Regions from separate parts of the Bifidobacterium sp. LH_230 genome, predicted to be linked through region 3. Evidence: riboswitches for the same ligand, from Rfam matches in the RefSeq annotation. Region 3 holds a riboswitch; each other region holds the start of a gene.

The links. Region 3 has a riboswitch for thiamine pyrophosphate ahead of thiM (hydroxyethylthiazole kinase). Riboswitches for the same ligand answer to the same signal wherever they lie in the genome.
Region 1: linked by a shared signal. The riboswitch ahead of AC1A0G_RS10750 (ECF transporter S component) and the one ahead of thiM (hydroxyethylthiazole kinase) in region 3 are both predicted to bind thiamine pyrophosphate.
Region 2: linked by a shared signal. The riboswitch ahead of thiS (sulfur carrier protein ThiS) and the one ahead of thiM (hydroxyethylthiazole kinase) in region 3 are both predicted to bind thiamine pyrophosphate.

Annotation. Positions count from the first base shown of each region.
Region 1 is NZ_JBKEWJ010000026.1:18,972-29,069, forward strand. Features, by position in the region: gene trmB (tRNA (guanosine(46)-N7)-methyltransferase TrmB) at 1-664, opposite strand, end outside; gene AC1A0G_RS10745 (TatD family hydrolase) at 673-1,683, opposite strand; gene AC1A0G_RS10750 (ECF transporter S component) at 2,199-2,813, opposite strand; TPP riboswitch at 2,903-3,007, opposite strand; gene AC1A0G_RS10755 (low molecular weight protein-tyrosine-phosphatase) at 3,225-3,743, opposite strand; gene AC1A0G_RS10760 (dihydrofolate reductase) at 3,946-4,605, opposite strand; gene AC1A0G_RS10765 (thymidylate synthase) at 4,706-5,509, opposite strand; gene AC1A0G_RS10770 (OsmC family protein) at 6,105-6,518, shown strand; gene AC1A0G_RS10775 (universal stress protein) at 6,800-7,837, opposite strand; gene AC1A0G_RS10780 (C40 family peptidase) at 8,021-8,824, opposite strand; gene AC1A0G_RS10785 (NlpC/P60 family protein) at 9,004-9,837, opposite strand; gene AC1A0G_RS10790 (CHAP domain-containing protein) at 10,095-10,098, opposite strand, start outside.
Region 2 is NZ_JBKEWJ010000019.1:30,263-40,360, reverse strand. Features, by position in the region: gene AC1A0G_RS09350 (FtsX-like permease family protein) at 1-1,999, shown strand, start outside; gene AC1A0G_RS09345 (amino acid permease) at 2,381-3,907, shown strand; gene AC1A0G_RS09340 (thiazole synthase) at 4,291-5,193, opposite strand; gene thiS (sulfur carrier protein ThiS) at 5,649-5,843, opposite strand; TPP riboswitch at 6,102-6,205, opposite strand; gene AC1A0G_RS09330 (aldo/keto reductase) at 6,648-7,631, shown strand; gene AC1A0G_RS09325 (MarR family winged helix-turn-helix transcriptional regulator) at 8,319-8,798, shown strand; partial or broken gene AC1A0G_RS09320 (ABC transporter permease) at 9,093-9,908, shown strand.
Region 3 is NZ_JBKEWJ010000001.1:99,740-109,837, forward strand. Features, by position in the region: gene thiC (phosphomethylpyrimidine synthase ThiC) at 1-349, opposite strand, end outside; gene thiM (hydroxyethylthiazole kinase) at 507-1,457, opposite strand; TPP riboswitch at 1,449-1,556, opposite strand; gene AC1A0G_RS00380 (glycine--tRNA ligase) at 1,725-3,200, shown strand; gene dusB (tRNA dihydrouridine synthase DusB) at 3,518-4,735, shown strand; gene ftsZ (cell division protein FtsZ) at 4,903-6,213, shown strand; gene AC1A0G_RS00395 (cell division protein SepF) at 6,258-6,743, shown strand; gene AC1A0G_RS00400 (YggT family protein) at 6,845-7,126, shown strand; gene AC1A0G_RS00405 (DivIVA domain-containing protein) at 7,328-8,623, shown strand; gene AC1A0G_RS00410 (signal peptidase II) at 8,646-9,278, shown strand; gene AC1A0G_RS00415 (RluA family pseudouridine synthase) at 9,275-10,098, shown strand, end outside.

The DNA of each region.
Region 1 (10,098 bases), on a different contig from region 3:
CGACATCCATCACCTCGTGCACGTGCAGCGCGTAGTCCTCGATGTCGGTGGCGATGCGCCACACTCCCCCGTCCGCCAACGCGCGCCGCACGTCGCCGGCCAGTTCCGGCTGCACGATGCGCCGCTTGTGATGCTTCATCTTCGGCCACGGATCGGGGAAGAACGTCCACACCTCGGCCAGCACGCCCGGCTCGCACGCCTTGAACAGCTCAGGCGCGTTCACCTGCGCGATGCGAAGGTTCGCTAGATGCTGCTTGCCGGCCAGCAGCAACGTGTGCGCCACGCCGGGATCGTACACCTCCAGCGCCAGAAAGTTCATGTCCGGCCGCGCGGCCGCAGCGGCGACCACGTTCTCGCCCTGACCGCTGCCGATCTCCACGATCAGCGGATGATCGTTGCCCCACGTCTCGCGCACGAAATCAGCGTCGACCCGCAGCCCGTCGCGCACATCCAGCGATCCTTCGCGCGCGTTGACGTCAAGCAGGTACGTGTCCGCAAACGTATCCCATGCGCGCTGCAGACGGTCATCCAGCCGCGCGGAACGACGCACGAACGAGAGCACCTTGCGACCGTACAACGGGGAACGTTCCTGTGCATCGGACGCATCCGCGGTCGAGACGGAGTCGGACGGCGTCTGATCGGCGGTTGATTCTTCGATAGTCATGGGATTATTTATAGCGGCCGGCTTGGAATAGGGGCACAGAACGACTCCAGATTGCGCCGGGTCAGCGCCGCGAGATCGATCATCGCCCTCGCAAGCCGATCATCCACAGACCAGTCGCATGCAGACCAGTCACCCGCCAACCGATTCCGCGCGAACCGATCGTCGGGCAACGGATCATCGTCAGTCAGTCCGTCATCGGCCCGGCCATCACGGATCGACCCGTCATCGCGATAGCCGACGAACCGCTCACCGTCACCAAGTCGAATCCCCGCCAACGTTCGCAGCAAGTCAACCAGTGCGCCAACGTAATCATCGACGCCATACTCGCGCCCCAGCGCCCACGTCAGCGATTCGAGTCCGTCGCTTTCCATGAGCAGCCGATCGTCGGGAATCCGCCGCGCCAGCGAGCGCACCGACTCGTCGGTCGTCACGTCCGGTCCGATCGACATGTAGCAGCCCAGGTCGAGATAGTCGTCCTGCCAACGATCGCACGCATACCAGTGGACCATGTACCGGTTCGGATACCGCCGGATCAGATTGAGCACCTCGCGTTCGTGCGACTTGGTGTGCAGCACGACCGGCTTGCGATGGCGGCTCGCGTAGTCGAGCTGTGTTTCGAACACGGACAGCTGATCGGTCAACGGCACGTCGGTCCACTCGCCGTCGAGTCCGATCTCACCGATGATCGCGGTCTGTTCGAGATACGGCAGCGCGTCCGCGATGCGATACCGGTCCGCATCCCACGGATGGATGCCGAAACTGGCACGGACGGACGGTGCATCGCCGTCACGCGGACCGACTGTCGATCCCACCCGCGTGCCGTCAGCCGTTTCGTTGCCGGCCAACCCATCACCGATCCACGCCAACGTATGCCGCCACTGGTCACCGTTCGCGCAGCTGATCACCGAACTCACGCCGTACCTGCGCTGCACGGCGACGAACCGTTCATCATCCGCATGGCAGTGCGCATCGGACAACAGCGACGCAAACGCGCCTATCGATACAGCAGCATGACGCATGGCATCCTCCATCCGTTTCCGGTCGTCGACAACATTCCACATCAATCCGCAGAACTCAGCATCAACCCTACCGAATCACGGCTGACCGCAGCGCATAACGCCTCAGGCATCCCACCAGATAGCCTTCTTGCGTGATATTTCTGCTATTACCTCCCAACTACTAGCAAAAACATCACGCCAGATGATCTATACGCGTGATATTCCCGCTACCACCCCACCGTTACTATCCCAAACATCACGCCAGATGATCCATTCGCGTGATATTTCAGCTAGCATCCGGCCTCTGCTATCAAAAACATCACGCGAATATTCGGCGCCTCTTGATCGGCAAACGCCCGACAATCCCGATCCGGATTACGCCCGCATCCCGTCCCGGATTACGCCCCGCATCCCGTCCGACCAGCATGCGTCAATCAGGCAGTAAAAAACGGTGACCCGCGATATCGATCACAGGTCACCGTTCGATGTATCGGTCGATCAGCCAGCCGCACAGCAGTCGCAGCCGGCCAGCCAGCTCACACGAGCGCGGCGGCGTCGCGGCCACCGGCCACGCGGTCGAGCGCACCGGTCTTGGCGAGCGCCTGATACAGGAACCAGGCGATCACGCCGGCGAAGATCACGCCGGAGATCGTGCTGCACACGAACGCGGTGACGATGAAGAACGCGTCGTAGCCCAGGTAGTACATGACCCACGAAACGGCCATGCCGGCGAAACCGGCGGCAGCGCCCGCGAGCACGGTGACGGCGAGGTTCCACGCCTTGTACGCGAAGATCATGAAGATGAGCTCGGCGGCCAGGCCCTGCACAAGGCCCGGGATGAGGGTGCCGAGACCACCCCAGTGGCTGCCGAGCAGCGCTTCGACGAGCGCGGCGATCACTTCGGCGAACAGCGCGGCGCCCGGCTTACGCACGATGATGGCGGCCAGCGGGCCGGCGAAGTAGTACAGGCCCCACAGCAGCGCGTCGGAGCCGGGCAGGAACGTGAACACGGCCTCGAGCGGCTGCGTGACGATGCCCGCGCCCCAGAAGATCACGCCGGATGCGACGGCGATGACGGCGGCGACGGTGATGTCGGCGACGCTCCAGCGCAGCGACGGACGCGCGGCCGGGGTCTTGGAATCGGTAGACATAATCTCTCTCGCTTTCTTGTCGTTGTCTTCAAGCGAGGAACTCGGCGGAGCGAACGCGGCAGTCGGTCGGCGGACCGGCGCGCGCAGTCCAGATACGATCAAGGACTTCGTTCGCCGGTATTGCCCGGATCACGTTCGACGGTCGGGGCCAGTGCGCCCCTCTCAGCTCGCCACGCGAGCCCCCGTGCTTGACACGTTCACACGATACGGGGATGCGGCTACAAATGTCAAGACTTTGCTGCGGGCGATGTTGCGAGATCGGTGTCGCGAATATCACAAAGCGAGCGGGAATCCGTTGGATGGGATTGCTCCGCTCGCTTCGTTCGGTCGAAATGACAGGTAGCCGGTCGCACTCGGTCGAATGACAGGCGACAAGTTGCGTTCGACTGCAATGACCGGTGATGGCCCGCGCTACGCCTCCAGTCGCGCCTCGACCCAGTCGACGATGTACGGCGCGACTTCCTTGATCTGGTCGATCGCGACCTGGAACTCGTGCGGGCCGCCGTACCACGGGTCGACCAAATCGATCTCGTCCTCGCGTCCGGTCGCCAGCTTGGGCAGGTTCGGGTCGAAGCTGCGGTACATGTGCACTTCCGGGCGCTTTTCGGCCGGCAGCTGGCGCAGCAGCGCGCGCATGTGCGACGCGGTCATCGGCAGGAACAGGTCGCTTTCGTTGATCTCCTCGCGCGTGATACGGTGCGCGAAGTGGTGCGCGGGGATCTCGTATCCGTCGGCGCGCAGCACACGCACGGCGCGGCGGTCGATCGGGTTGCCGTATTCCTCGTCGGACACGCCGCTGGACATGACGCGCACGCGGTCGGCGAGTCCGCGCGACTCGAATTCGGCGCGCAGGATGATCTCGGCCATCGGCGACCGGCAGATGTTGCCGGTGCAGACGGTCATCACGGTGTACGGGTGGTTGGTGGTCATCGATACTGCTTTCGGTCGGCGCGGTGCGCGCAATTTCGGTCTGGAATAAGTAAGACCGCGATCGGATACGGTCACGAACCGTCGGTCACGGTCGGTATCGGTCGGTACATGATCGACGATGATCGATGACGATCAGCGGCGAACGGTACCGACCGACTACGGTCAGATACAGCCGATTACAACCAGGTGTGGTCGGCGATAATCAGCGCGTCTTCTCGTACGTGACGAAACGATACGCCTCGATGCCGTCCTCGCACTTGGCCGGCTTCATCCAATGGCTTTCGTCGGCGACGCGCCACAGGCCCAGATCGACCAGATCGCGCACGTCCGGCGCGTAGGTATCCGCGTCGACCTTGGCCTTGAGCAGCGTCACGTACGCCTTCGAAGCCAAAGGCAGCGCCTCGCGGAACAGCTGCGCCCCGCCGATCACCCAGATCTCGCTGCGGTCCATGCCGTCGTCGGGAATCGCCTCCTGACGCGCAAAGTCCATCGCGTCGTCCAGGCTTTCGGCCACGGTCGCGCCGAGCGCACGGTACTGCGGGTCGTGCGAGACGACGATATTGTCGCGGTTCGGCAGCGGACGGTACTTCGGGTCCAGCGACTCCCAGGTCTTGCGGCCCATGATCACCGGATGCGAGACGGTCAGCTCCTTGAAATGCTTCATATCCTCGGCCAAATGCCACGGCATGCCGCCTTGGAAACCGATGGCGCCGTCATGACCTTCCTTGTCGTGCGCCTCGGCCCAGATCAGGTTCACCGAGAAGGTCTTGGGGAAATCGTCACCCCAATCCTCCCCGCTCTCAAGCCCGGCGATTCCGGGCTCGGGTTCGTGATAGCCACTGCGGCTACTGTCATGCTCCATTTCACTCACTCCTTGGGTTAGGACTGGGGACAAGTGTACGGTCACACCGCGACGCGGCGGCGACGCGACCGTACGATATCGGTCAGCCCAGCCGCCGTGGTCACACCGCCACCGGCGCCTTGATCGTCGGATGATGCTGGTATCCGACGATCTCGAAGTCGCCGTAATCGTAGTCGAACAGCGAATCTGCCTTGCGAATCTTGATCTGCGGGTACGGATACGGCTCGCGCGACAGCTGTTCGAGGACCTGATCGATGTGGTTGTCGTAGACGTGGCAGTCGCCGCCGGTCCACACGAATTCGCCCGGCTCGAGTCCGGCCTGCTGCGCCATCATCAACGTGAGCAGCGAGTACGAGGCGATGTTGAACGGCACGCCGAGGAACATGTCGCACGACCGCTGGTACAGCTGGCAGCTCAGGCGACCGTCGGCCACGTAGAACTGGAACAGCGCGTGGCACGGCGGCAGGGCCATCTGGTCGACTTCGGCAGGGTTCCATGCGGTGACGATCATGCGGCGCGAGTCGGGATGGTGCTTGATCAAGTCGAGCACGTTCGAGATCTGATCAATGGTGCGATTCGGGTCCTCGGGCGTGGGCGCGGGCCAGCTGCGCCACTGCACGCCGTAGACCGGGCCGAGATCGCCGTTCTCGTCGGCCCACTCGTCCCAGATGTGCACGTTGTGTTCCTGCAGCCAGCGCACGTTGCTTGAGCCTTTGAGGAACCACAGCAGTTCGTAGGCGAGTCCCTTGAAGAACACGGTTTTGGTGGTCAGCAGCGGGAAGTCGCCGCCGGACAGGTCGAAGCGGATCTGCTGGCCGAACAGGGAGATCGTGCCGGTGCCGGTGCGGTCCGACTTGAGCGTGCCTTCGGTCAGGATCTTACGCACCAGATCCTCGTACGGCATGGGGATGTCAGTGGCCGGTCGGGCCGGGATGCGGGTGCGGATGTCAGCAAGCTGTTCAGGTGTCAAAGCCATGCGTTCCAGCATACATGCCCGCCGGCATCGCGAGCGTACGGCCAGTGGTTTCGGCCGGCCTGTCATCGCTGCGTACTCCGTCCATCACTATCATTGCGGCGACCAACGATAGACTGCCTGTCACGGCCAGACGATGACCGCGGCCGCCCCGCTCTGCGTGATAAAACCGCCAGTACATGGCCGATACTATCCAGAACATCACGACAGAAACACCATTCGCGTGATGTTCGGGATAGGACCAACCCACAACTATCCAAAACATCACGCCAAGAACACCGCTCGCGTGACAAAATTGCTAGAACCGGGCGATACTATCCAAAACATCACGCCGGGAGTACTGTTTGCGTGATATTCGGGATAGGAAAGGATGGATGCTCGCGGTTTCGTCACGCTGAGCGGCAACCGACAGCCGCCATATTATGCGCGCGGCGGACATCCAACGGCTCGGGTGGGCTAGATTGGATGGTGACGACGCGACGCGATCGGCGCGACGCGCGGACAGATGGACTCCAAGGAGGACACTATGGGCAAGCGACTGTGGGTCGAGCGTAACAAGGACGGTTCGTGGGACGCGTTCAGCGACGACGGCGCGCATATCAAGTTCGGCAAGGGCAAGGGCGTGTTCACGCCGGGCGACCTGATGAAGATCGCGCTGGCCGGCTGCGCCGCGCTGTCGAGCCAGTTCGCGGTCGAGCATACGCTCGGCGAGGGCAAGGGCGCCAGGATCGTGGTCGACGGCCAGTACGATCCGGAAGGCGACGCGTACACCAGCTTCGACGAGCAGGTGGTCGTGGACGCGACCGACGCTAACCTGACCGACGAGGACGCCGAGAAGCTCAAGGAGCGCGTCACCCGCCACATCGACAAGGGCTGCACGGTCAAGCACACCTACGTGCAGGAGACCCCCGTGCGCATGAACGTGACGATTCGTCACTGATCTCGCCGATGTTCCCGCTGGCGATCCGAGAATAGTCGCACTGATACTACCCCAGCGCAACTATTCTCGGAAATCCGGGTTGATCGCCGAAAAAAGTTGCACTGAGCGTTCGTCAACGCAACAATTTCAGGAAACCGGCCAAAATTTCCGAATATAGTTGCGCTGGCACCATCTCAGCGCAACTATATTCGGCGGTCAATCACAATTGCCCGGATGCGTTGCGCCGAGATAGATATCTCAGCACGACGCATCCGGGCAACCGCTATCTACTGATGAACGAGCTACTGGCGATCGGGATCGATCTTGGCCTCGATCTTCGCCGCGACCTCCGGCTCGGCGGTCGGCACCGCGACCTCCTCGACGCCGCTGATCTCGTCGAGCGACTTGGTCGGCACCTCGGCCGGCGAGCTCGGCACCGTGTCGAGGCGGCTTTCCGCGGCCTCAACGTACTTGCGCGGCACCACGTACACCGGCGTCACGGCGTGCTGCAGCAGTCCCTGGCTGGTCGAGCCGAGCAGCAGTCCGGTGAAGCCGCCGCGGCCACGCGAGCCGACGACCACGACATCGTGGTCCCAGCTGGCCTTGGTCAGCGCGTTCACCGCAGAACCGGGCACGACCTGCTTGTTGACCTTGAGTCCCGGATGCGCCTCCACGATCGGCTTCAGGCGCACGTCGAGATCCTCCTTGTAGGACTCGATCACGCCTTCCTCGCCGTCGATGCCCTGGATCTTCGGCACCGCGGAGATCACGTCAAGCTCGGCGCCCCACGTGTCCGCGAACGCGGCCGCGATCTCGAGCGCCTTCAGGCCCCACTTGGATTCGTCGGAGCCGACCGCGACCTTGGTGATCGTATTGTTCAAGTGCATCAGGTTGCCGTCGTCGTCGGTGTACGGCACAACGACGATCGGGCAGTACGCGTACGCCGGCAGCGACGACGACGTCGTGCCGAGAAGCCGCTCGGCCAATCCGCCCTTGCCGCGGTTGCCGATGACGATCAGGTTGTAGTTGCGCGACAGTTCGACGAACACGGATGCTGGATCGCCGGTGACGATCAGCGTGGCAGCCTCCACGCCCTGCTCGTCGGCGATGGCCTTGGCCTTGGACAGGATCTCCTGCGCGTCGGAATGCGCGGCATTGTCGTCGCCCATCGCGGTATAGGTGGCATCGAACGATACCGCGGCGTAGCTGGGCAGGGAGTATGCGCAGACGATCTGCAGCGTGAGTCCGGCATGCTTGGCATAGTTCGCGGCCCACCATGTGGCCTTATAGCTGGCGTGCGAACCGTCGACGCCCACGAGAATTGCCTTGTCGTTGATCATGACGACCTCCTTACGTCGTTCGGCGCTTCTATGCGCCGCCCTCACCACTTAACAATACCCGTCAAACGCACAAATCGCGTGTTTCCCCACGCGGAAAAACGTGTGAAAAAACACAAAACGGCATCCGAAATTGGATGCCGTTCGCGTTGATGCCTATTGGCTGCGTAATGTGCGGGAAGTAGGTCAGAGGACTCGACGGATGGAATACGCGCTGTAGAACGAGTCCAGACCGGTGATCTGCGTGCCCTGATACGGGTTGAGCGCGTTGATGACCAGACCGTTGCCGATATAGATCGCGGCATGGTCCGCGTTGGCGACGATGTCGCCGGGCTTGGCGTCCGCGATGCTGGCGACCGCGGTACCGACCGCCGCCTGGCCGCCGGAGGTACGCGGCAGACTGATGCCGAACTGCGCGAACACGTACTGCACGAAGCCGGAGCAGTCCCAGCCGCTCGGCGTATTGCCGCCGGCGACGTACGGCGCGCCGACGAACTGCGTGGCGTAGGCGACGATCGCGTCGGCGCTCGCGTTGGACGTGGACGTGCTCGTGGTGGAGGACGCCGACGAAGACGCACTCGAATCAGCGGAAGAAGTATCGGACGAGGTGCCGGTCGTATCGGTCGTGATGGACTCGCGCTCCTCGGAACGGCTGGCGGCCGCGGCCTGCGCCTGTGCCGCAGCGGCCTGCGCCGCCGCCTCTTCCTCAGCGGCCTTCTTGGCGGCCTCTTCCTCGGCCTTCTTGGCCGCGGCCGCATCCTTCTCGGCCTGAGACTGGGTCTGCGGCACATTGAGGTTCTCGGTGCTGCCCCAGTTCGCGTCGTCGTTCACCGACGTGGAGGTCGCTTCGGCCAACAGGTCCTTGCGCACGGTCTGCGCCTTCGGGAACGAACGGGACGACGTGACGGTACCGGCCGCATCGGCGGCGAGCGCGTTCGGCGCGACCGCGACGGCCATCATGCACGACATTGCCGCAACAGCGGCGATCATAGATACATTACGCTTTATATTCATCACCAGCCGACAGTACTACGGGATATGCACAAACGCCCGAAAATTCAGTGATATCCCAGCGAACATACAGTTTGGATGGACGTCGAATCGTGGCCGCCGCGACGGATCGCGCATCGCCCGCGACAGCACACGATACGAATATTCGATACGGACGATCAGAAGACGCGAACGATCACGTCCGGGTTCATCATGCCGGCCAGCGCGACGGTCGTGCCGTTCCAGCCGCCGTGGATCGCCTGTCCGTTGCCGACGTAGATCGCGACGTGATCCCAGTGCGCGCCGCCGTTCCAGCCACCGGTGTAGCGGTAGACGAGGATGTCGCCAGGCTGCGGTTCGCTGACGTGCTCGCCGAGACCCGCGTATTCCTCCGGCCAACCGTGGAAGTTGATGCCGCCCGCGGCCAGCGCGGCGCTGACCAGCGCGGTGCAGTCCATGCTCTGACCGAGCAGCGCGTAGGCGGCGGCCACGGCCGCGCCCGCACTGCCGGAAACTTCCGCGACCGACGACGAGGACGCGGACGACGACGATGCAGAGGACGACGAAGACGATTCGCTGCCGGCGGCCGCGGACGACGATTCCGAGGTCGACGTGCGCTGCTGGCTGCGGCTCGCGGCCTGCGACTGGGCCTGTGCGGCCAGTTCGGCAGCCGCCTCCGCTTCCGCCTTGGCGCGCGCCTCGGCTTCGGCCTTCTTCTTGGCTTCGGCCGCCTCACGCTCCTGCTCGGCCTGCGACTTGGTCTGCGGCACGTCGAGCGACTCGGTGCTGCCCCAATCGGCACTGGTCTCGACGTCGGTGGAGGTGTGTTCGACGGTCAGGTCCTTGCGTACAGCGGTGTAGGACGGGAACGAGCGGAACGAGGTGACGGCGGTGCCATTGGTGTTGGCCTCGCCGGTGACGTTGGCCTGTGCGGATGGCACGGCGAACGTGAACAGAGCCGCGACCGAAACGGCGGTCGCCAGCATGGACGCGATCGTTGTATTCGAGCTCATAGGGTCCGACTGTACCATGCGGACATTCCCGAACCGGCCTATATATAGTAGTACGACAAGTGCTGATCACCGATATCTAGGGCGACACGCCGATCAACATCGCACATCATCGCTCATGATCGCAAGCAAAACCGAAATTGTGATCGATCACACCAGCACATACGCGATCAGCGAACAGCAGCACACATCAGTCGATCGAACAGTCAATCGCACAGCGACCGACCGATCACCGCCGGTTCGCAACGGTCAACGACGAATCAG
Region 2 (10,098 bases), on a different contig from region 3:
GCAGCTCAAGGAAGCCGAAACCAAGCTCGCGGACGGCGAGAAGAAGATCACCGAAGCGCAACGCACACTTGACCGGAAGCGCAAGGACGCGGACGCCGAATTCGCCAAACAGCAGCAGCGGGTCGACGATATCGCCGTCGCCCGGTGGTACGTGCAGACGCGTTCCGCGATCGGCGGATTCAGTGCGATCAAATCCGATCTGAGCTCGATCGAATCGATCGGCCGCGCGTTCCCGGTCGTGTTCCTGCTCGTCGCCGTGCTTATGAGCCTGACCGCGATGACGCGCATGGTCGAGGAGGAACGTGGGCTCATCGGCACCTACGTCGGTCTCGGCTACGGTCCGGTCGCGATCTCGATGCGGTATGTGATGTTCGCCGCGCTTGCGTGCCTGATCGGCGGCGGACTCGGCCTGATCGCCGGATTCATCGGGATTCCCGCGTTCCTGCTGATCGTGTTGCAGGGGCTGTACTCGGTGCCTGATGTGCGGTTCGAATACGACTGGCTGTACGGGTCGGCGGGCATTGCGCTGTTCGTGGTGGGTGTGGTCGCGGCCACGGCAGTTGCGTGTGCGGGCGAATTGCGCCAGACGCCGGCCGAACTGATGCGTCCGAAAGCGCCGCGGGCCGGTTCTCGTGTGCTGCTGGAACGGGTCACGCCGGTCTGGAAGCGCATGAGATTCCTCAACAAGGTCACCGTGCGCAACCTCGTGCGGTTCAAATCCCGGCTCGTCATGACGGTCGGCGGCGTGGCCGGATGCACCGCGCTCATCGTGTGCGGGCTGGCGATCAGCGATACCGTGGATGCGTTGCCGAACACGCAATACCGGGACGTGTACCGGTATGACCTCATGGTCGTGGCAGATCATGACGATGTGTCGACGGTGCTTGACCGGTTGCGCGGCGATGGCGCGGTCGACGACTCGTCCCAGTCGTTCGCGTTGGCGAGAGTCGAGAACGGTGAGATCACGACCGGTACGGACGAGACGGAAACCGTACAGATCGTCACCGTGCCGTACGGGTCCGCAATGGACCGCATCGCCGATCTGCGTTCCGCCTCGGACGGTTTGCCTATCCGCATGGAGATATTCGAGAACGGCCGGGCGAACGGCGTGATCGTCTCGCAGAGCGCAGCGAATGCGCTTGGCGTGCGGGCCGGGGACCTGATCACGCTCAAGAACGGCGAGGCGCAGCGCAAGCAGGTGCGCGTCGTGAATGTCAGCCGGTCGGTGATCGGCGCGGACGTGTACGTGCTGGCCGCCGACTACCAGCGGTTCTTCGGCGGAGACGATACAGGTATTGATGATTCGGTTGCGGATTCGCGGGATTCCGATGGTTCGAGCGATTCCGGCACCTCATCCGGTTCAACCACGGCCGGGAAAACGGATGGCGACAGCGGATCGGCCGTCGGCGGGGTCGGCACTGCCTCCACTGATCCTGAAGCGACCGTGGTCGATGGCGTGGAACTGAACACGGTGTTCGCACAGTATGACGGTTCTGACGGCGATCAGATCGCCTACGCGGAACGTCTCGGCAAGGATGCGGCCGTGCTGACCGTCTCGAGCACGGCTGACTTGCGACGCAGCTTCAGCTTCGACCTTATGGGGGCCGTGGTGGCGCTCATCGTGGCATTGGCCGGCGGACTGGCGCTCGTGGTGCTGTTCACGCTTGCGAACACGAACGTGTCCGAACGCGTGCGCGAAATGGCCACGCTCAAGGTGCTGGGCTTCTACGACCGCGAAGTGCACCGGTACGTGAACCGCGAGATGATGATCCTGACCGTGATCGGCGTGATCGTCGGTCTGCCGGTCGGGCGATGGGTCGGAGGCCTCCTTACGGCCGCGCTCGCCATGCCAGGCATGTACTTCGAGGTGAGCGTGCGCTGGCAAAGCTATGCGATCGCCGCCGCGGTCACGCTCGTCTTCGCCCTGTTCGTGCAGTTCCTCACCAACCCCGTCCTGGACCGCATCGACCCCGCCGTCTCCCTCAAAAGCGTGGAGTGATGCCTAGACGTGTAGCTGATTCGTGTCGTTGTCTTCCTCTTGCGGGGGTGACCGCAACGTCAATAACCAACTGACAATGGGAATGTTGTCCTCTTCTCTCGCAGGGAGACCGGACATGCCAGTTGACCAAACATAGGTGCATGTCATTTCGACCGAGCGCAGCGAGCGGAGAAATCTGTTCCTTCGCCGTTGGCCTGAAAGATGTCTCCGCTTCGGCTTCGCCTCCGGTCGACATAACAGTTCACTACCCGAAAGTTCAACGAATTGAACTTTTGGGGGAAATGCGCACGATATTGTCACGTTGGATCGTTGAACTAACCCTGTTTTCGTAACATGCGCAATGCTACAGTTTGAACCTGTTATTGAAAGAGCAGGTAGAACATGAGCAACTCCCAGAGCGACCAGCCGAACGGTTCATCATCCGACGGCAACGGCACCCTCACATCGGTCGAGAATCTCGACAAAGACAATCAGATGGCGCGCGGTCTGAACAACCGCCACGTCCAGTTCATCGCCATCGGCGGCACGATCGGCACCGGTCTGTTCCTCGGCTCCGGCAAGTCCATCGCACTGACCGGACCGAGCATCATCTTCGTATACATCGCGGTCGGCGTCATCATGTTCCTGCTCATGCGGGCTATCGGCGAACTCATGTACCGCGACCCCAGCCAGCACACGTTCATTAACTTCATTAGGCGCTACCTCGGCAACGGCTGGGGCAAGTTCGCCGGCTGGTCGTACTGGATCGTGCTCGTGCTCATCGGCATGAGTGAGATCACGGCCGTCTCCACCTATTTCATCACGTTCTTCGACACGTTCGGCATCAACCTGATCCATTGGAAATGGCTGATCGAACTGTGCTTTCTCGCCGCGCTCGTCACGATCAACCTGATCGCCGTCAAGGCGTTCGGCGAGGCGGAGTTCTGGTTCTCGATGATCAAGATCACGCTGATCTGCGCGATGATCGCCACCGCCGTGGTCATGGTCGTGATCGGCTACCATTACGACGCCGTGCAGATCACCGGACAGGACTCCGTTTCGCCCGGTGGCCACGCAGGTCTTGACAACATCACGAACAACTTCTCGATCGCGCCGAACGGCTGGCTCGCCTTCCTCATGAGCTTCCAGATGGTGTTCTACGCGTACGAGATGATCGAATTCGTGGGCGTCACCGTCTCCGAGACGCAGAACCCGCGCAAGGTGTTGCCGAAGGCCGTCAACGAGATCATCGTGCGAGTGCTCATCTTCTATGTGGGCGCGCTGCTCGCGATCATGGCGATCGTGCCGTGGACCACGTTCAAGCCGAACGCGGACGGTTCGTTCGCCTCGCCGTTCATCATGGTGTTCCAGTACGCGGGCCTCAAGTGGGCGGCCGCGCTCGTGTTCTTCGTGGTGATCACCGCCGCGTCCTCCGCGTTGAACTCGCTGCTGTACTCGGCCGGACGCCACCTGTACCAGCTCGCGATCGAATCCGAGTCGCCGACGTTCCAGAAGATCGGCAAGGTGTCGAACCGCCAGGTGCCGGCGCGCGCGATTCTCGTGTCCGCGGCGCTGATCCTGCTCTCGCCGGTCATCAACGCGATTCCGGGCGTCTCCGGCGCGTTCGTGCTGTTCGCGTCCGCGTCCTCTGCGGTCATTATCTTCATCTACGTGCTCACGATGATCGCGCACCGCCGCTATCGCCGTTCGGCCGACTTCATCCCGGACGGGTTCGTGATGCCGGCGTGGAAGTTCACGAACACGCTCGCGATCGCGTTCTTCGTGTTCGTGTACGCGACGCTGTTCCTGGCGGACGATACGCGCGGTTCCGCGATTGCGGGCCTCGTGTGGCTGGCCGTGTTCGGCGGGTATTGTCTGCTGCACGAGCGGTTCCAGTCGCGCGACCTCAAGGATGCGTTGGGGCGGTAGCGTGTGATCCCTGTCCGCTGGCGGAACCTGTTCGGGTGGATCTGGGAGGTTCCTGGCAGGGGCAGGGAAGCGCCGGCCTGTTTTGGGATGGTTGAAGGTTTTTCGGCTCGGTGCCCGGTTGATGTGTGAGGGGTATCTCGCAGTTGTAGGGCCACGGTCGGCTGCCCGGCCAGTATGGCGGAATTCCTTGTGTTGGAATTCCGCCATTGTTATGGGATCTGGCGAGTGCCGAATGCGCCGAGTCTCGGGACAGGACCCTACAACTGCAAGAAATGCCCCATTGCGGAACCGATATGAGTGTTCCATGCGGGCCGGGGGCTAACTCGCCCTTGCTTTGTTCGTGCTCTGTTTGTGTGGTGGCGTTTTCTGCGCCGCCACACTGCTTATGCCGCCGTCGAAGCGCTGGGGGAGAGGTAGTCGGCGGCGTTGGTCGGGCTGGACGGGACGGCGTGGCCTTCGGTCACGGTGCCAAGGCCGGCAAGGTACGCCTCGCGACCGGCTTCGATCGCGTGCTTGAACGCGCGCGCCATCACCGGGATGTTGCCCGCGGAGGCGATCGCCGTGTACGCCATCACCGCGTCCGCGCCCATCTCCATCGCCTCGGCGGCCTGGCTCGGCCGGCCGATGCCCGCGTCGATGATGACCGGCACGTGCGCGTTCGCGATGATCACCTCGATGAAGTCGCGCATGCGCAGCCCCTTGTTCGAGCCGATCAGCGAGCCGAGCGGCATCACGCACGCCGCACCCGCATCCTCGAGCTGCCGCGCCGCGATCGGGTCCGGGAACATGTACGGCATCACCACGAAACCCTCCTTCGCAAGCATTTCGGTCGCGCGAATCGTCTCCGCGTTGTCCGGCAGCAGGTACTTCGTCTCATGCTCGATCTCGACCTTCACGAAATCGGTATGGCACACCTCGCGGGCGAGCCGCGCGATGCGCACCGCCTCTTCCGCATTGCGCGCGCCCGACGTGTTCGGCAGCATCGTGATGCCCTTCGGAATGTAGTCGAGCAGATTGTTTTCGGTGGTGCGGCAGCGGCGCAACGCCATCGTGACGATCTGCGTGCCGGCGTTCTCGATCGTGGCCTTGATGAGGTTCAGATCGTAACGGCCCGAACCGAGGATGAATCGGCTCGTGAACTTGTGCCCGCCAAGGATGAGCGGATCGGCGTCGCCCGTGGCGATCGCGTCGTAGGCGTGCGCGTCCGGCTCGGGCAGCAGCGCGGTGTTCGTGGCGGTGCCGACGAGTTCGTCGAGGGTCGGTTCGGTGGATGATGCGGTGGTCATGATTACTCCTTCGTAGTGATGGACGATTGGTGTATTGGCTGAGTAGTGCTTCCGGGCTTGGCGAGTGTGTCACCCCCTCAGTCAGCTTCGCTGACAGCTCCCCCTTCAGGGGGAGCAGGGGAAGAAGGACGATCGTGTTAAGACCGATGAGTTACTAGTGCTTTGTCGGACGTAATGTGATGGGTTTGACGCTCCCCTCAGTTGGTTCTGCCGGCAGCGTTCTGCAATTATGGATAGTTTTCGGCTGGCCGTGTTGTTGGCTCGCTGTCGCTCGTTCCTCGCCTACAGACGCCTCCGGCGTTTGCTATTACGGTCCTGCCTGGCCGAGGGAGCCGAGAGTAAGAGTGCGTGCATTAAGCTCGACGAAGTTCCAGGAAGATTCTCGACTCGGCGTCGTCTCGTGAGATGACGCGATATGCCGCGGCGCGGGCCGCGATATCGGCCGGTTCGGACCGTCAGCCGCCTTGGACGAACGTGACGATCTCCAAGGTGTCGGTGCCCTTGAGCATCGTTTCCGCGCGTTTCGCCCGCGGCACGATCTCGCCGTTGAGTTCAACGGCCACGCGGGCCGGTTTGAATCCCTTGCGCTCGATGAACTCGGCGACGCTGATCGGCTCGTCGAGCTGCTCCTCCTGACCGTTGACGATCATCGGTTCCCCTTCCCCGGCCGCGCCGGATTCGAAAAAAGGGTCGCTGAAGCAGCCGTACCCTGTGAGGTGGTGCGCCCCTTCATGACCCTTGTCGTAAGTATCACTGATTGTTCTTGAATTATTCTTGAGTTGTGGCGCAAACGACCCGCACAACGACGAGGCGCGACGGTGACGAGTCCGCGCGCGCAGACGATGGACGGATACGAAACCCCACACAGGCTGAAATGGATGATCGCGAACCGCCGCGCATCGATTGCGACGGCGAAACAACCCGTTTCCTTACGGCGGCATGACCCGCATCAAGTTGACGGTCGAAGTTCGCGACTTCCTCTCAGCCCAGCCGGGCTCCCGTTCGGTTGCACGACCATCATAAGCCCCGGGGTGTGACATGGGTGTTGTGTTGCATTGCCGGGATTTCGCAAACCTTGAGGCAGATTCTCGCTGTTGCAGAGGTCTTCTCGCAAACTCTGAGGCAGCTTCTGTCGGATGCCAGGGCGATATCGATAAGAACGGGGGTGTGGGGGCCTGTTGTTTGGAAGGGATGACGCCTCAAGGTTTGGAGAACGACCGTTGCGATGGCCGAGATCTGCCTCAAGGTTTGGAGAAAGATCGCGGAGATATGCGAAAAAGAGGTACTGCCCCGCCCTTGAATGGGAGAGTGCGGCGGCGTTTTGCCTCGCTGTCCGGAGATGGTCTGTTCCCGATGGTCTGACAGGGGCGTGCCGTAGGCGACCGCAGTGTTTCAGCCGGACCAGACTCGGGAGCGACCTGTCCGCGTCAGGGCCTCGCATGATGATGGGCAGTATGACGACGTTGCACCATGACACTGATTTTGCGAACACGGTCGATTTCGCGGGGCGCCGCATCCCTCGGCTCGGCATGGGCACGATGGCGCTCACGATCGAAGGACGGCCGGACCGTGAGATGGCGATCGGCACGATCCACGCCGCGCTCGACGCCGGCGTGCGTTACCTCGACACTGCGTGGTCGTACTATCTGCCGACTGCTCCGGGATCGGACGGAACCGGCATTCCCGGCGACTTCGGGTACGGCGAGATGCTGGTGCGCGACGCGCTCGCCGGCTGGGACGGTCCGCGCGGCGAGGTGCTGGTGGCGACGAAAACCGGCTACCGCCGCACGATCGATGCGAGCATGGCGGAAGGGGAGCCTGAGGCGCAGGATGATCGCCAGCGATTGCAGGCGGCCGGCAGCCGGTATGGTTGGATGGCCGATTCGCGGCCCGAAACGATGATCCGCGACGCGAAGGAGTCCGCGCGTCACCTCGGCGTGGACGCGCTCGACCTGTTGTATTCGCACGGCCCCGATCCGGCGGTGCCGTACGAGGACCAGATCGGCGCGCTCAAAACGCTGCTTGACGAAGGCGTGATCCGATACGCCGGCATCTCCCGCGTGGACAACGCGCAGATCGACACGGCCCGTGCGATGCTGGGCGACAGGCTGATCGCCGTGCAGAACCAGTTTTCGCCGTCGCACCCCGACCCGGAACATACGATGGAGCATTGTGCCGAGCTGGGACTCGATTTCGTGTGCTGGTCGCCGCTCGGTGGATTCCTCGACCCGTTCGACCGGCACGCATACGACCCGTTCCGCGCGGTTGCGGCGGCGCGTGGCGTTTCGTACCAGCGGGTGGTGCTGGCGTGGGAGCTGACCCGGTATGATCGGCTGTTCACGATTCCGAGCGCCCGCAATCCGCGTGAGATCAACGATTCGTTCGCTGCGATCGATCTGCGACTGACACCGGATGAGCTGGCGGTTTTACCGGCATAACAAAAGGCGTCCGTATCGGTGCGTGTCGGTGAACGGCGCGTGATTGCGGACGCCTGGAAAAGAGAACGGCCGCGTTGTAGCCGCGCGTCAATGAGTGCGCGTGATTACAACGGCGGCCGTCAAATATTCCGAAAAATCAGTGGCAGGCCGGACGCGGGCGATTGCCGGCGTATTGGATGACGCCGTGCACCAGCGCTGCGGTAAAGTGCGCCGCGCACATGCCTGAATCTACTGCCTCGTGACTGCAGCCGACAATGCTGCAAACGTTGCGTTCCATCGTATATTCCCCTTCCTCGGGCCCCCCAGTGGCTTTCTTCTTCGCCGTCTTCTGTGTCGGTGATTCCACGATACATTCAGATGGTCATAATGTGAACGATAACCCTTCATTTTTGTGACGTGGATCACTATTTGACGGCGTGTTGTAGCGCGAAAATAGCTGGAAATCATGGTCTTGCATGTTTTATGCGTTATGGCGTTCGGGTGGTTGTTGGCGTGTCGCGTATGGTGTGCAGCTTATGCGCTCTGGAGTGCGCCGCGCGCGATTGGAATGGGCGACGACGCCGACGGTGGCGTTGATGGTCGCCGAATATATTACAGTGTGTAATTGTTTATAGTGAGAGATAATATATGCAATGTTGTGCTCAGTGCGAGTGCATATGTGCATATCCATGTGGAAAGGTGTGGCTAATGGGATTCGAGCAGGAAGCGGTCGATGAGCTGTGGCGCACCGCATGGTGCCATCGTTCGGACATGCAGCGCGAATTGACGCGCGGCACGCAAGGGGAGGTGTTCGCGATTCGGCAGCTCGCACATCATGGCACGATGACGCCGTCGCAGCTGGCCGTTGAGCTCAACGCGACGTCCGGCCGCATTTCGACATTGCTGTCCGCAATGGAGAAAAAAGGATTGATCACGCGCGAAACCGATACCGATGATCGCCGCGTAGTGCTCGTGAACCTGACTGATGCCGGGCGCGAGCGCGGGCGGAAGGACATGGAGGAGATGCGCGATGCGGTCTGCTGGATTTTCTCCCAGATGGGGGAACGGCGTACGCGCGAGTTTGTCGATCTGACGCGCGAGTTCGTGACGTACATGTCGATCTGCAAGCCTGGCCAGCCGCGTCCGACCGCGGAGGAAGTGCGCAAGGCGTTCGAACATCAGGAGTAAGGATTCGTCGTTTGCCTCGGCGTTGTCATTTCGAGCGAGGCGAAGCCGAGTCGAGAAATCTCGGGGGTGGGTCTGTAAAGATTTCTCCACTCGCTGCGCTCGGTCGAAATGACCAGTGGGTGGTGCGCTCGGCCGGAATGCAGGTGCGTTTCGCCTGCCCGGATTGACGCAAGTGCCTGATTTTCAGGAAACACGCAGGATTGCGTGTAATATCTTACACTGTAAGTAATTTAATACTGGAAACTAATTAACCGATATGTATCTTCAGGAACCAACAACGCATAGGAGGAATCGATGCTTCGCATCATGAAATACCTCTCCAAAGCGGAGATAGGCCAGATGCTCATCGCGCTGGTCGCCATCGTCGGTCAGATCTGGTTCGACCTCGAACTGCCCGACTACATGTCCGACATCACCACGCTCGTCGAGACGCCGGGCAGCGAGATGCGCGACATCTGGGTCGCCGGCGGCAAGATGCTGCTCGTCTCGCTTGGCTCGGTCGCATGCGCGATCGTGACCGGCTTCATCGCGGCCCGAGTCGCTGCAAGTTTCGGCCAACGTTTGCGCTCGCTCGAGTTCGCGAAGGTCGAATCGTTCGGTCCGGCCGAGATGGACCGCTTCTCGACTGCAAGCCTTATCACCCGCTCGACCAACGACATCACGCAGATTCAGATGTTCATCACGATGGGCTTGCAGCTCATTGTCAAGTCGCCGATCATGGCCGTCTGGGCCATCATGAAGATCGCCGGCGACGGCTTCGAGTGGACGCTCGCCACGGCCATCGCCACGGTGATCCTGCTCGTCGCGATCGTGATCCTCATGGCGCTCGTCATGCCGAAGTTCAAGGCGATGCAGCAGCTCACCGACAACATCAACCTTGTTTCACGTGAAAACCTCACCGGTCTGCGCGTCGTGCGCGCCTACAACGCCGAGGACTACCAGGAAGCCAAATTCACCAAGGCCAACAAGGATCTCACCGACACCCAGCTGTTCACGAACCGCGCGATGGCCGTGATGATGCCGCTCATGAACACCGTGATGAACGGTCTCATGCTCGCCGTCTACTGGATCGGCGCATACCTGATCGACGCGGCCGCGCTGACCGACAAACTCACCGTGTTCTCGAACATGGTCGTCTTCTCCAGCTACTCGGTGCAGGTCATCATGAGCTTCCTCATGATGAGCATGGTGTTCGTGCTCTGGCCGCGCGCCGACGTGTCCGCGCAGCGCGTGCTCGAAGTGATCGACACCGAACCGCTCGTCAAGAACGGCGGCGACAAGGCGCCCGACGTGGCGCGCA
Region 3 (10,098 bases):
TCGCGCGGGCTTCGCGCGGCTCCATGTCGGTCTGGCCGATGTGCACGCCGTCGACCTTGAGGCCCTTGTTGCGGCACTGCCACACGACATCCACGCGGTCGTCGATCACGAATGCGACCGAATCGGACTTGTCGTTGTCCTCGATGATCTGCGCGATGTCCTGCGCGAGCGAGGTGATCTCCTTGGCGTCCGCGTCCTTGGCGCGCAGCTGGATGAACGTCGCGCCGCCGCGCAGCGCCTCCTCGATCACGTCGGTGACCGGTCGGTCGTGCGTGTCCTGCGGGCCGACGACGAAATACGCGGACAGGTCGAACGAGTCGCGCATCGATGCGAATGGATAGTTGTTCATGTGGTTTCCTTTTGGGTTGATTAATAGGAAAGTCTTATATGTACCGATGTGATGCTGGCGGAGCCTCGGCTCCCTCGGCTGAGGGAGCTGTCAGCGAAGCTGACTGAGGGAGCGTAGACGGGGTGGCCTTAGGTTGCTTCTGACTGCCGGAAAACCGTTATCCCGTCACGATCTCAGACCCCGCCACCTGCTCGGGCGTGAGGTTCCACAGCGCGTCGAGGAAGTGCGGCTGGAACGTGCCCGGCCCGTCCGACTGCGCCTCGGCGATCTCGCCGGCGCGGTTGAACAGCAGCGAGGCGGCCAGCGCGGCCGTCAGCGGTTCGGCGACCGCCAGATACGTCGCGGTCACGCCGCCCAGCGAGCAGCCGGCGCCGGTGATCTTCGCCATCAGCGCGCTGCCGCCCGGCAGACGGTAGACCCGCTCGCCGTCGGTCACGAGATCGACCTTGCCGGATACGGCCACCGCCGCCGTACCGTTCGGCGCACTCTTCGCAAGGAATGCCGCCAGCGTCTTCGCCGGTTCGACCGCCGCGTCGACCTCATCCACCGACTCCACGCCGGCCGGCCGGCTCGTCTCGTCGGGGGAGGCCAGTCCCCACATGGTCGCCAGTGCGATGATCTCGGACGCGTTGCCGCGCACGATCGTCGGGGGAGCGGCGCGGAACGAGCGAAGGATCTCCGTGCGCGTCTTGCCGATGCCGGCCGCGACCGGGTCGAGCACCCACGGATGGCCGGATTTGCGGAACGCGCGGGCGATCTGCGGCAGCGCGTCCTTGTAGAACGGCAGCAGCGTGCCGACGTTGATGTAGTCCGCGCCCGAAATCGACGCGGTGTCGATCACGTCGTCCGGCAGGAAGCTCATCGCCGCGGTACCACCGGCCGCGAGCTGTGCGTTCGCGACGAGATTGATCGTCACGAAATTGGCGAACGACTGTGCCAACGGCGTGTGTTCCCTGACGTCACGCACGGCCTGTGCGATACGCTCGCGCAGATCGGCCAGATCGGTCGGCTCGGTGGCAGTTCGGTCGGTGACGGACTGATCAGTGCCTGACTGATCGACGCAACCGCAACAATGCGACTGCGTGTCGGTATGCGAATCATCGCTCATATCGCTGCTCCCTACGATGGTCTTAACCAACAGGTTCTAAGGGTCAGGCTCGCGCCTCTCTCAACCCGCCATACCGGCCGGGTTCCCCTGCATTACGTTCCCGACGCTATGCCCCAACGTGGACATATCCCCGTTCTTTCGTGTCCTTCCTCTGGCGTTTCTTGCCCGCCTGTGGTATTAAGGCGCACCTTATATCACTGTCACGCTGTGCCTATAGACTCGGGAACGCTAACTAGTCCCCAAACCGTTCAAACCAGAAGGTGCATTGTGGCTGTATCCAAACTCGATGAAGTCGTGTCCCTCGCGAAGCGTCGCGGGTTCGTGTTCCCCGCCGGAGAAATCTACGGCGGCACCCGCTCCGCGTGGGATTACGGTCCGCTCGGCGTCGCGCTGAAGGACAACATCAAGCGCGAATGGTGGCGTTCGATGGTCGTCACCCGTGGCGACGTGGTGGGCGTGGATACGTCCATCATCCTGCCGACCCCGGTGTGGGTCGCCTCCGGCCACGTGGCCGTGTTCAACGACCCGCTGGTCGAGTGCCTCAACTGCCACAAGCGCAACCGCGCCGACAAGCTGCAGGAGTCCTACGCCGAGAAGCACGGCGACAAGCTGCCGGAGAACGGCATGGCCGACATCGTGTGCCCCGACTGCGGCACCCGCGGCAAGTGGACCGAACCGCGCGACTTCAACATGATGCTGCGCACGCACCTCGGCCCGGTCGAGGACGAGAACAGCCTGCACTACCTGCGCCCGGAGACCGCGCAGGGCATCTTCGTGGACTTCAAGAACGTCATGACCTCGTCTCGTTCCAAGCCGCCGTTCGGCATCGCCAACATGGGCAAGTCCTTCCGTAACGAGATCACGCCGGGCAACTTCATCTTCCGCACCCGCGAGTTCGAGCAGATGGAGATGGAGTTCTTCGTCGAGCCGGGCACCGACGAGGACTGGCACCAGTATTGGATCGACGCGCGCACCCAGTGGTACCTCGACCTCGGCGTCAAGCCGGAGAACCTGCGCCACTACGAGCATCCGAAGGACAAGCTCGCCCACTACTCGAAGCGCACCGTCGACATCGAATACAAGTTCGGCTTCCAGGGCTCCGACTGGGGCGAGCTCGAAGGCATCGCGAACCGCACTGACTTCGACCTGTCCGCGCACGCCAAGCACTCCGGCGAGGATCTGAGCTACTTCAACCAGGCCACCGGCGAGAAGTACGTGCCGTACGTCATCGAGCCGGCCGCCGGCCTGACCCGTTCGCTCATGTGCTTCCTTGTGGACGCGTACGACGTGGACGAGGCCCCGAACACCAAAGGCGGCGTGGACAAGCGCACCGTCCTGCGCCTCGACCCGCGTCTGGCCCCGATCAAGGCCGCCGTGCTGCCGCTGAGCAAGAAGCCCGAGCTGCAGACCGTCGCGCAGAACCTCGCGTCCGACCTGCGCCAGCACGAGTGGATGATCGACTACGACGAGGCTGGTGCGATCGGCCGCCGCTACCGTCGCGAGGACGAGATCGGCACCCCGCTGTGCATCACCGTCGACTTCGACACGCTCGATGACCAGGCCGTGACGATTCGCGACCGCGACACCATGAACCAGGAGCGCATCGCCCTGGACAAGGTCGCCGAGTACGTCGACGCCCGCATCGGCGAGAAGCGCACGCACGTGCCGCAAAAGCCGGTCGCGATGGGCGGCGAGGCTTGGCCGGACTCCGTGAAGATCAACGAGGCCGGCGGCCTGTACTGATCCGCGCGGATACCGCAGGTACGTGAACAGCTGACTGAGGGGGTCGTCTGCCGTGGATGGCCCCCTCAGTCATGCCGTGGATGACAGCCGGTTATGTCAGGCTGTCAGACGCGAACGGGGTGTGCGCCCCCTCAGTCAGCTGCGCTGACAGCTCCCCCTGACGAGGGGGAGCAAAAGAATGGTGACAGTGGTCTTATGGCCGCTAACGACCCTGATGAGGGCCAAGAGGACAGGAACAACATATCGTGACGAACGTCAAGGATGCCGAAACCGTGATCGCCGCGCATGATCGCGAGCGACTCGACCCGCGCGGCGACATGGCCGCGGCGGCGACGACTGATGGATCGTCGCAGCCGGCGGCCGAACCGTCCGCGCCGGCCGAACCGGTGACGATCGCGCCGGTCAGGCTCGGCCCGATCACCGTGCCGACGCCGGTCGTGCTCTCGCCGATGGCCGGGGTCACCAACTGGCCGTTCCGCGTCATCTGCGAGGAATACGGTCCCGACGGCCTGTACGTGGCCGAAATGATCACCGCCCGCGCTCTGGTCGCCCGCAATCCGAAGGCGCTGCGCCTGTGCCGGTTCGCGCCGAGCGAGAAGATCCGCTCATTGCAGCTGTACGGCGTCAACCCGGCCATCGTCGAACAGGCCGCGCGCATCGTCGTCGACGAGCACATGGCCGACCATGTCGACCTCAATTTCGGCTGTCCGGTGCCCAAGGTGACCCGTCGCGGCGGCGGTTCGGCCCTGCCGTGGAAGACCGACCTGTTCCGCGAGATCATCCAGCGCGTCGTGCGCGTGTGCGGCGAGGCGGACATCCCCGTCACCGCGAAGATCCGCGTCGGCATCGACCACGAGCACGAGACGTTCATGGAGGCCGGGCATATCGCGCAGGAGGAGGGCTGCGCTGCCGTGACGCTGCACGCGCGCACCACCGCCGAATACTACGGCGGACACTCCGATTGGAGCCGTATCGGCGAGCTGGTCGAGGCGCTCGACATCCCGGTGTTCGGCAACGGCGACATCTGGGGCGCCGACGATGCGCTCGAGATGGTGCGCGAGACCGGCTGCGCGGGCGTCGCGATCGGGCGCGGCTGCCAGGGCCGTCCGTGGCTGTTCGCCGACATCAAGCATGCGTTCGCGGGCGACGGCACCCGCGTCAACCCGACGCTCGGCGAGGTCTGCAACGTTATCGAACGTCACGCCGAACTTCTGACCGAGTTCTACGACGGCGACGAGCGCATGGCCGTGCACGACCTGCGCAAGCACATCGCGTGGTATCTCAAGGGTTTCCCGGTCGGCGGCTCCACGCGCAAGGCGTTCATGGAATGCGAGAGCCTGGACGACGTGCGCCGCGAGATCGGCCGTCTCGACCCGGCGATGACCTTCCCCGAGCGGGTCAAGGACAAGCCGCGCGGCCGTGTGCGGTTCGCCAAGAAGGTGCATCTGCCGTATGGCTGGCTCGAGTCGCGCGAGACGACCCACGAACAGCGCGAGACGCTGTTCGGAGACGATCCGATGGACGCGAGCTACTGACGTTCGCGGCGGCCTTGCGGTGACGTCCCCGGCGAGTATCGTGTGGGATTGCGAAAGAATGGTGTATTCTGTGCGCGAAACGCCGATACACGATGAGAAAAGTGCCTTATTTATCAGGGGTTCTGCGATACAGTTATGCGTAACCGTGTGAGTGACAGGAGACAATGGTGAGCGAAATCGCCCAGAACGAGCAGCTTAGCGACAAGATCAACATCAAGGTCGTCGGCGTCGGTGGTGCGGGTGGCAATGCAGTCAACCGCATGATCGCCGAAGGTCTGCAGAACGTCGAATTCGTGGCGGTCAATACCGACGCGAAGGATTTGCTGCGCTCGGACGCCGATGTGAAGATTTCCCTTACCGATAACACCAGCCGTGGCCTCGGCGCGGGCGCCGACCCGGAGAAGGGTGCGAAGGCCGCGCAGGACCACCAGTCCGACATCGAGGAGTCGCTCAAGGGCGCCGACATGGTGTTCGTGACCTGCGGCGAGGGCGGCGGCACCGGCACCGGCGCCAGCCCGATCGTCGCGAAGGCCGCACACCAGCAGGGCGCACTCACCATCGCCGTCGTCACCCGCCCGTTCTCGTTCGAAGGCCCGCGCCGTTCCGCGTCCGCGAACCTCGGCATCGAGAACCTGCGCAAGGAAGTCGACGCGCTCATCGTCATCCCGAACGACCGTCTGCTCGCGCTGGCCGACCGCAACGTCAGCATCGTGGACGCCTTCAAGACCGCCGACAGCGCGTTGCTGGCCGGCGTGCAGGGCATCACCGATCTGATCGCGTCGAACGCATACATCCGCGTCGATTTCGCCGACGTCAACACCATCCTGCGCGGCGCCGGCACCGCGCTGTTCGGCATCGGCTCCGCCCGCGGCGAGGACCGCGCGACGCAGGCCGCCGAAATCGCCATCAGCTCCCCGCTGCTCGAGGAGAGCATCGAGGGCGCCCACGGTGCGCTCATCAACATCTGCGGCCCGACCGATCTCGGCATCCAGGAGGCCGCGGCCGCGGTCGAACTCGTGCGCAAGGCCATCCACCCCGAGGCCCAGATCATCTGGGGCCAGTCGCTCGACGACGCGTTCGGCGACGAGGTGCGCATCACCGTCATCGCCGCCGGCTTCGGCCCGACCGAAGGCCAGTCCGATGCGTCCGCCACCGCGACCCCGATCATCACGAAGTCCGCGGCGACTGCGGTCCAGCCGATCGTCCACACCGCTCCCGCAACGGCCGCCCCGGTCAACACGACTCCGGTCCAGCCGGTCACGCCGGTTCAGCCTGTCGCCGCCCAGCCCGCGCCCGTCCAGCAGCCGGTCTCCCAGCAGATTCCGGTCCAGCAGACCGCCGCACCGGCCGTCACGCCGCTGTCCAGCTACGCTGCCGCCGCCGGCAACCCGTCGCGCTCCTTCGACGAAACGTCGGAACACGAGGTCGTTTCCTCCAACGACCCCGGCGATCTCGACATCCCGGACTTCCTGCGCTGAACGGCCTGAAGACGAACCGTCGAGACTGACCGAAAGGAACTTTCATGGCAGGGTTTATGAAGAACGCGATGACCTACTTGGGCATGGCGGACGTGGCCGAAGACGACGACCAGTACGACGAGGAGCCGGAAGAGGACGCCTCGTTCGACTCGGATCATACCGTGGCTCCGATGGCCACGACCACGCCGGCCGCGTCAAGCACGTCCACGAGCGCATCGTCCTCGCGTGAGTCGAATCCGTTCCAGAGCCGGGTGACGCGCATCACGACGATCCACCCGAAGACCTATGACGACGCGCAGCTGGTCGGCCGCGCCCTGCGCGACGGCGTGCCGGTAGTGCTCAACCTCACCGGCGTGCCCGAGGCGATCGCGTATCGCATCGTGGACTTCTCCGCGGGCGTCGTCTTCGGCGTGCGCGGTTCGATCGAGCGCGTGACGCCGCGCGTCTTCCTGCTCAGCCCGGCGCAGGTCAACATCAAGGTCGAGGAGCCGCAGACGCCGTCCTCGGCGCACGACCTGTTCTCCGACTGACCTGTACACGGTTCCGGCCCGCCGCTCGCGCGATTCGTCATGATTCACCGAACGGCCGTTCGCGTTCAGCATGCCCCCAGCCTGCCTGATAGGCTGGGGGCATGCTGTTATATCTGCTCTCGTATGTCGTCAACCGCGTCATCGACGTGTACATCGCGATCCTGTTCATCCGCATGATCCTCGACTGGGCGTTCGTGCTGGCACCGCGATGGCGTCCGTCCGGCGTGGTGTATTCGCTGATCGACGTGATCTACCGGCTGACCGAGCCGCCGCTGAGATGGCTGCGGCGCTACATCAAGCCGATTCCGATGGGCGCGGTGTACTTCGACGTGAGTTTCATCGTGCTGTACTTCGCGCTGATCGTGCTGCGTATCCTGATCTGAGCGGGGCCGGCCGGGCATCGTGCGCTGGCCGCCGTGCCACCCGAAGTGCCTGTGTGCCGGCCGGCCGCCGGACCGTGCCGGTAACGCCCACAATGCGCCCAAAATGGCGTGGATCATACATGTTGGCATGGGGTCCGTGATAGCATCGTGAGTTGATACCAACACAGCGAGGCATGGCCCCAAAGCGAGGTGTAAAGATTTATGGCTTTGTTGACTCCGAAGGACATCAGGGAGCATACCTTCCAGACCGTTCGATTCAAGGAAGGCTATGACGTCGATGAGGTCGACGATTTTCTGGATCAGGTGACCGAGACCGTCGAGGCGCTCGGCAAGCAGGCCGTGGCGGCCGGTGCGGCGACGCAGTCGCTCGGCCCGGACGTGGCGAACCTGAACAAGAAGATCTCCGATCTGACCGCACAGGTGCAGACTCTGCAGAAGGAGAACGCGGACCTCAAGTCGCAGTCCGGCAACGCCGCCGCGCAGGGCGATCAGGCCGCCAAGGTCGCACAGGCCAAGCTCGGTGAGGCCGAGGAAAGCAACCGTGCGCTCACCGCGCAGAATGAGCAGCTCAAGGGCCAGGTCGATCAGCTCAACAAGCAGATCGACCAGCTGACCGCGCAGGCCGCCAAGGCGTCCGACAACGACGCGCTGGCCGAGCAGCTCGCCACCATCCAGAAGGAGCGCGACACCTTCCGCGCCAACAGCGAGGACCTGTCCCGCCAGCTCGCCTCCGCCCAGCAGCAGGTCGTGGCCGCCCAGCAGGCCGCCGCCCAGGTGCGCGAGCTCACCAAGCAGCTCGAGGAATCCAAGCAGCGCGAGAACCAGCTGCGCGAACAGGTCTCCAAGGTCGAGCCGAGCACCGAGACCGGCAGCCTGCAGAAGATCGCCGGCGCCGCGGCCTCCGCGAGCACCGAGCCGGAGCGCGCCACCGCGATGCTCACCCTCGCCATGCAGCTGCACGACCAGTACGTCGACAAGGGCAAGGCGCAGGCCAAGGAGATCACCGAAGCCAGCCAGGCCAAGTACAACGAGCTGATCACCAAGGCCAACGACTACTCCAGCCGCACCCGTTCCGAGGCTGACGAATACGGCAAGCGTACCCGTTCCGACGCGGACGCCTACTCCGATCGCGTGCGTGCGGACGCCGACGGCTACTCCGTCAAGACCCGTCAGGACGCTGACCTGTACTTGAAGAACAAGCACGAGGACGGCGACGCTTACGAGGCCGAGGTCCAGCGCCGCGCTTCCGACTACGACAAGAAGAAGCGCAACGAGGCCGACGAGTACAGCAAGAACACCCGTTCCGCCGCCGACGACTACGCACAGCAGGTGCGCGACAGCCTCACCGAGCAGTCGAAGGTCATCGAGGGCAACATCCAGGGCCTCAAGCAGTTCGAGAGCGCCTACCGTACCCGTCTGACCGAGTTCCTCACCGGTCTGATGAACCAGGTGGCCGATACGAACAGCTACAACAAGACCGAGCAGTCCGGCCAGTGATTCATAGGGCGGGTATTCGAATATGACTACTCGACAGGGACGGCCGCGCACGCGCGTGGCCGTCTTTGCATGTGTGGCGCTCGTCGCGCTGGTGATCGACCAGCTCACCAAGTTCTGGGCGCAGACCGCTCTTGCGGACGGCCGGACGATTCCGGTCGTGCCGCCGTTGCTGTCGTTGACGCTCGTGCATAACCCCGGCGCCTCGCTCGGGCTTGGCTCTTCGATGACGTGGGTGATCTCGCTGCTCGCGATCGCGGCCAGCATCGTGCTGATCGTGTTGGGCGTGCGCACCGTGTCGACCCGATGGTCGGTGATGTTCGCGTTGGCGTTCGCCGGCGCGTTCGGCAACCTGATCGACCGCGTGGCCTATGCTGACGGATTCCTCAACGGCAAGGTCGTGGACTTCCTCAACTACGGCTGGTCTGTGGGCAATGTGGCAGATATCTGGCTGATGGTCGCCGGTATCGGCATCGTCGTGCTGATCGTGCTGGGAACGCCGCTCGACCGTGAAGACGATGCCGTGGCGGCCACGGTCTCGGCCGCGGATGACGGAGCCGACGTGGCCTTGAGCGATGACGCGTCTGCATCAGCCACCGGATCGGATGCGCCCGCCGGCGCTGACGGGAGGGATGCGTCGAAAGGCGGCACCCTATGAGCCGCCTTGTTCCCGCACCCGACGCGCTGGTCGGCAAACGATTCGACGTGGCCGTCGCCAAAATGCTCGGCATCTCCCGCGCCAAGGCCGCCGACCTGATCGAAAGCGGACAGGCCCGCGTGCTCAACCGCGACATCGCCAAATCGGGAACGCTGCTGGCAGGGGAGACCGTCGAATTCGATCTGGTCGAGGAGCAGACGCAGCCCGAACCGGTGGCCGACGACATGGCCATCGTCTACGAGGACGACGACGTGGTCGTGGTCGACAAGCCGGTCGGCGTCGCCGCGCACGCCTCGGTCGGCTGGACCGGTCCGACGGTGCTCGGCAGTCTGCTGCAACGCGGCGTACACATCACCTCCTACGGGGCCGCTGGCCGTCAGGGCATCGTCTCCAGGCTCGACGTGGGCACGTCCGGCCTGATGCTGGTGTGCAAATCCGATCTCGCCTACGTCGAGATGCGCCGCCAATTCGCCGAGCACGAGGTCGTCAAAACCTATCATGCGCTGGTGCAGGGCGGTCTGAAGGAAGACAAGGCGACCATCGACGCACCGATCGGCCGCGCCAAGGTATCTGACTTCCGATTCTGCGTGACGCCGGCCGGCAAGCCCGCCATCACCCACTGGGATGTGATGGAGCGCTTCGGCAACGAGGCGACGCTCGTGTCCGTCAATCTGGAAACGGGACGCACCCATCAGATCCGCGTGCACTTCTCGTCCATCGGGCATCCGCTTGTCGGCGATCCGATGTACGGCGCAAACCCGGTACTCTCCGACGAACTCGGTCTTGACCGGCAGTGGCTGCACGCCATGAAACTCGAATT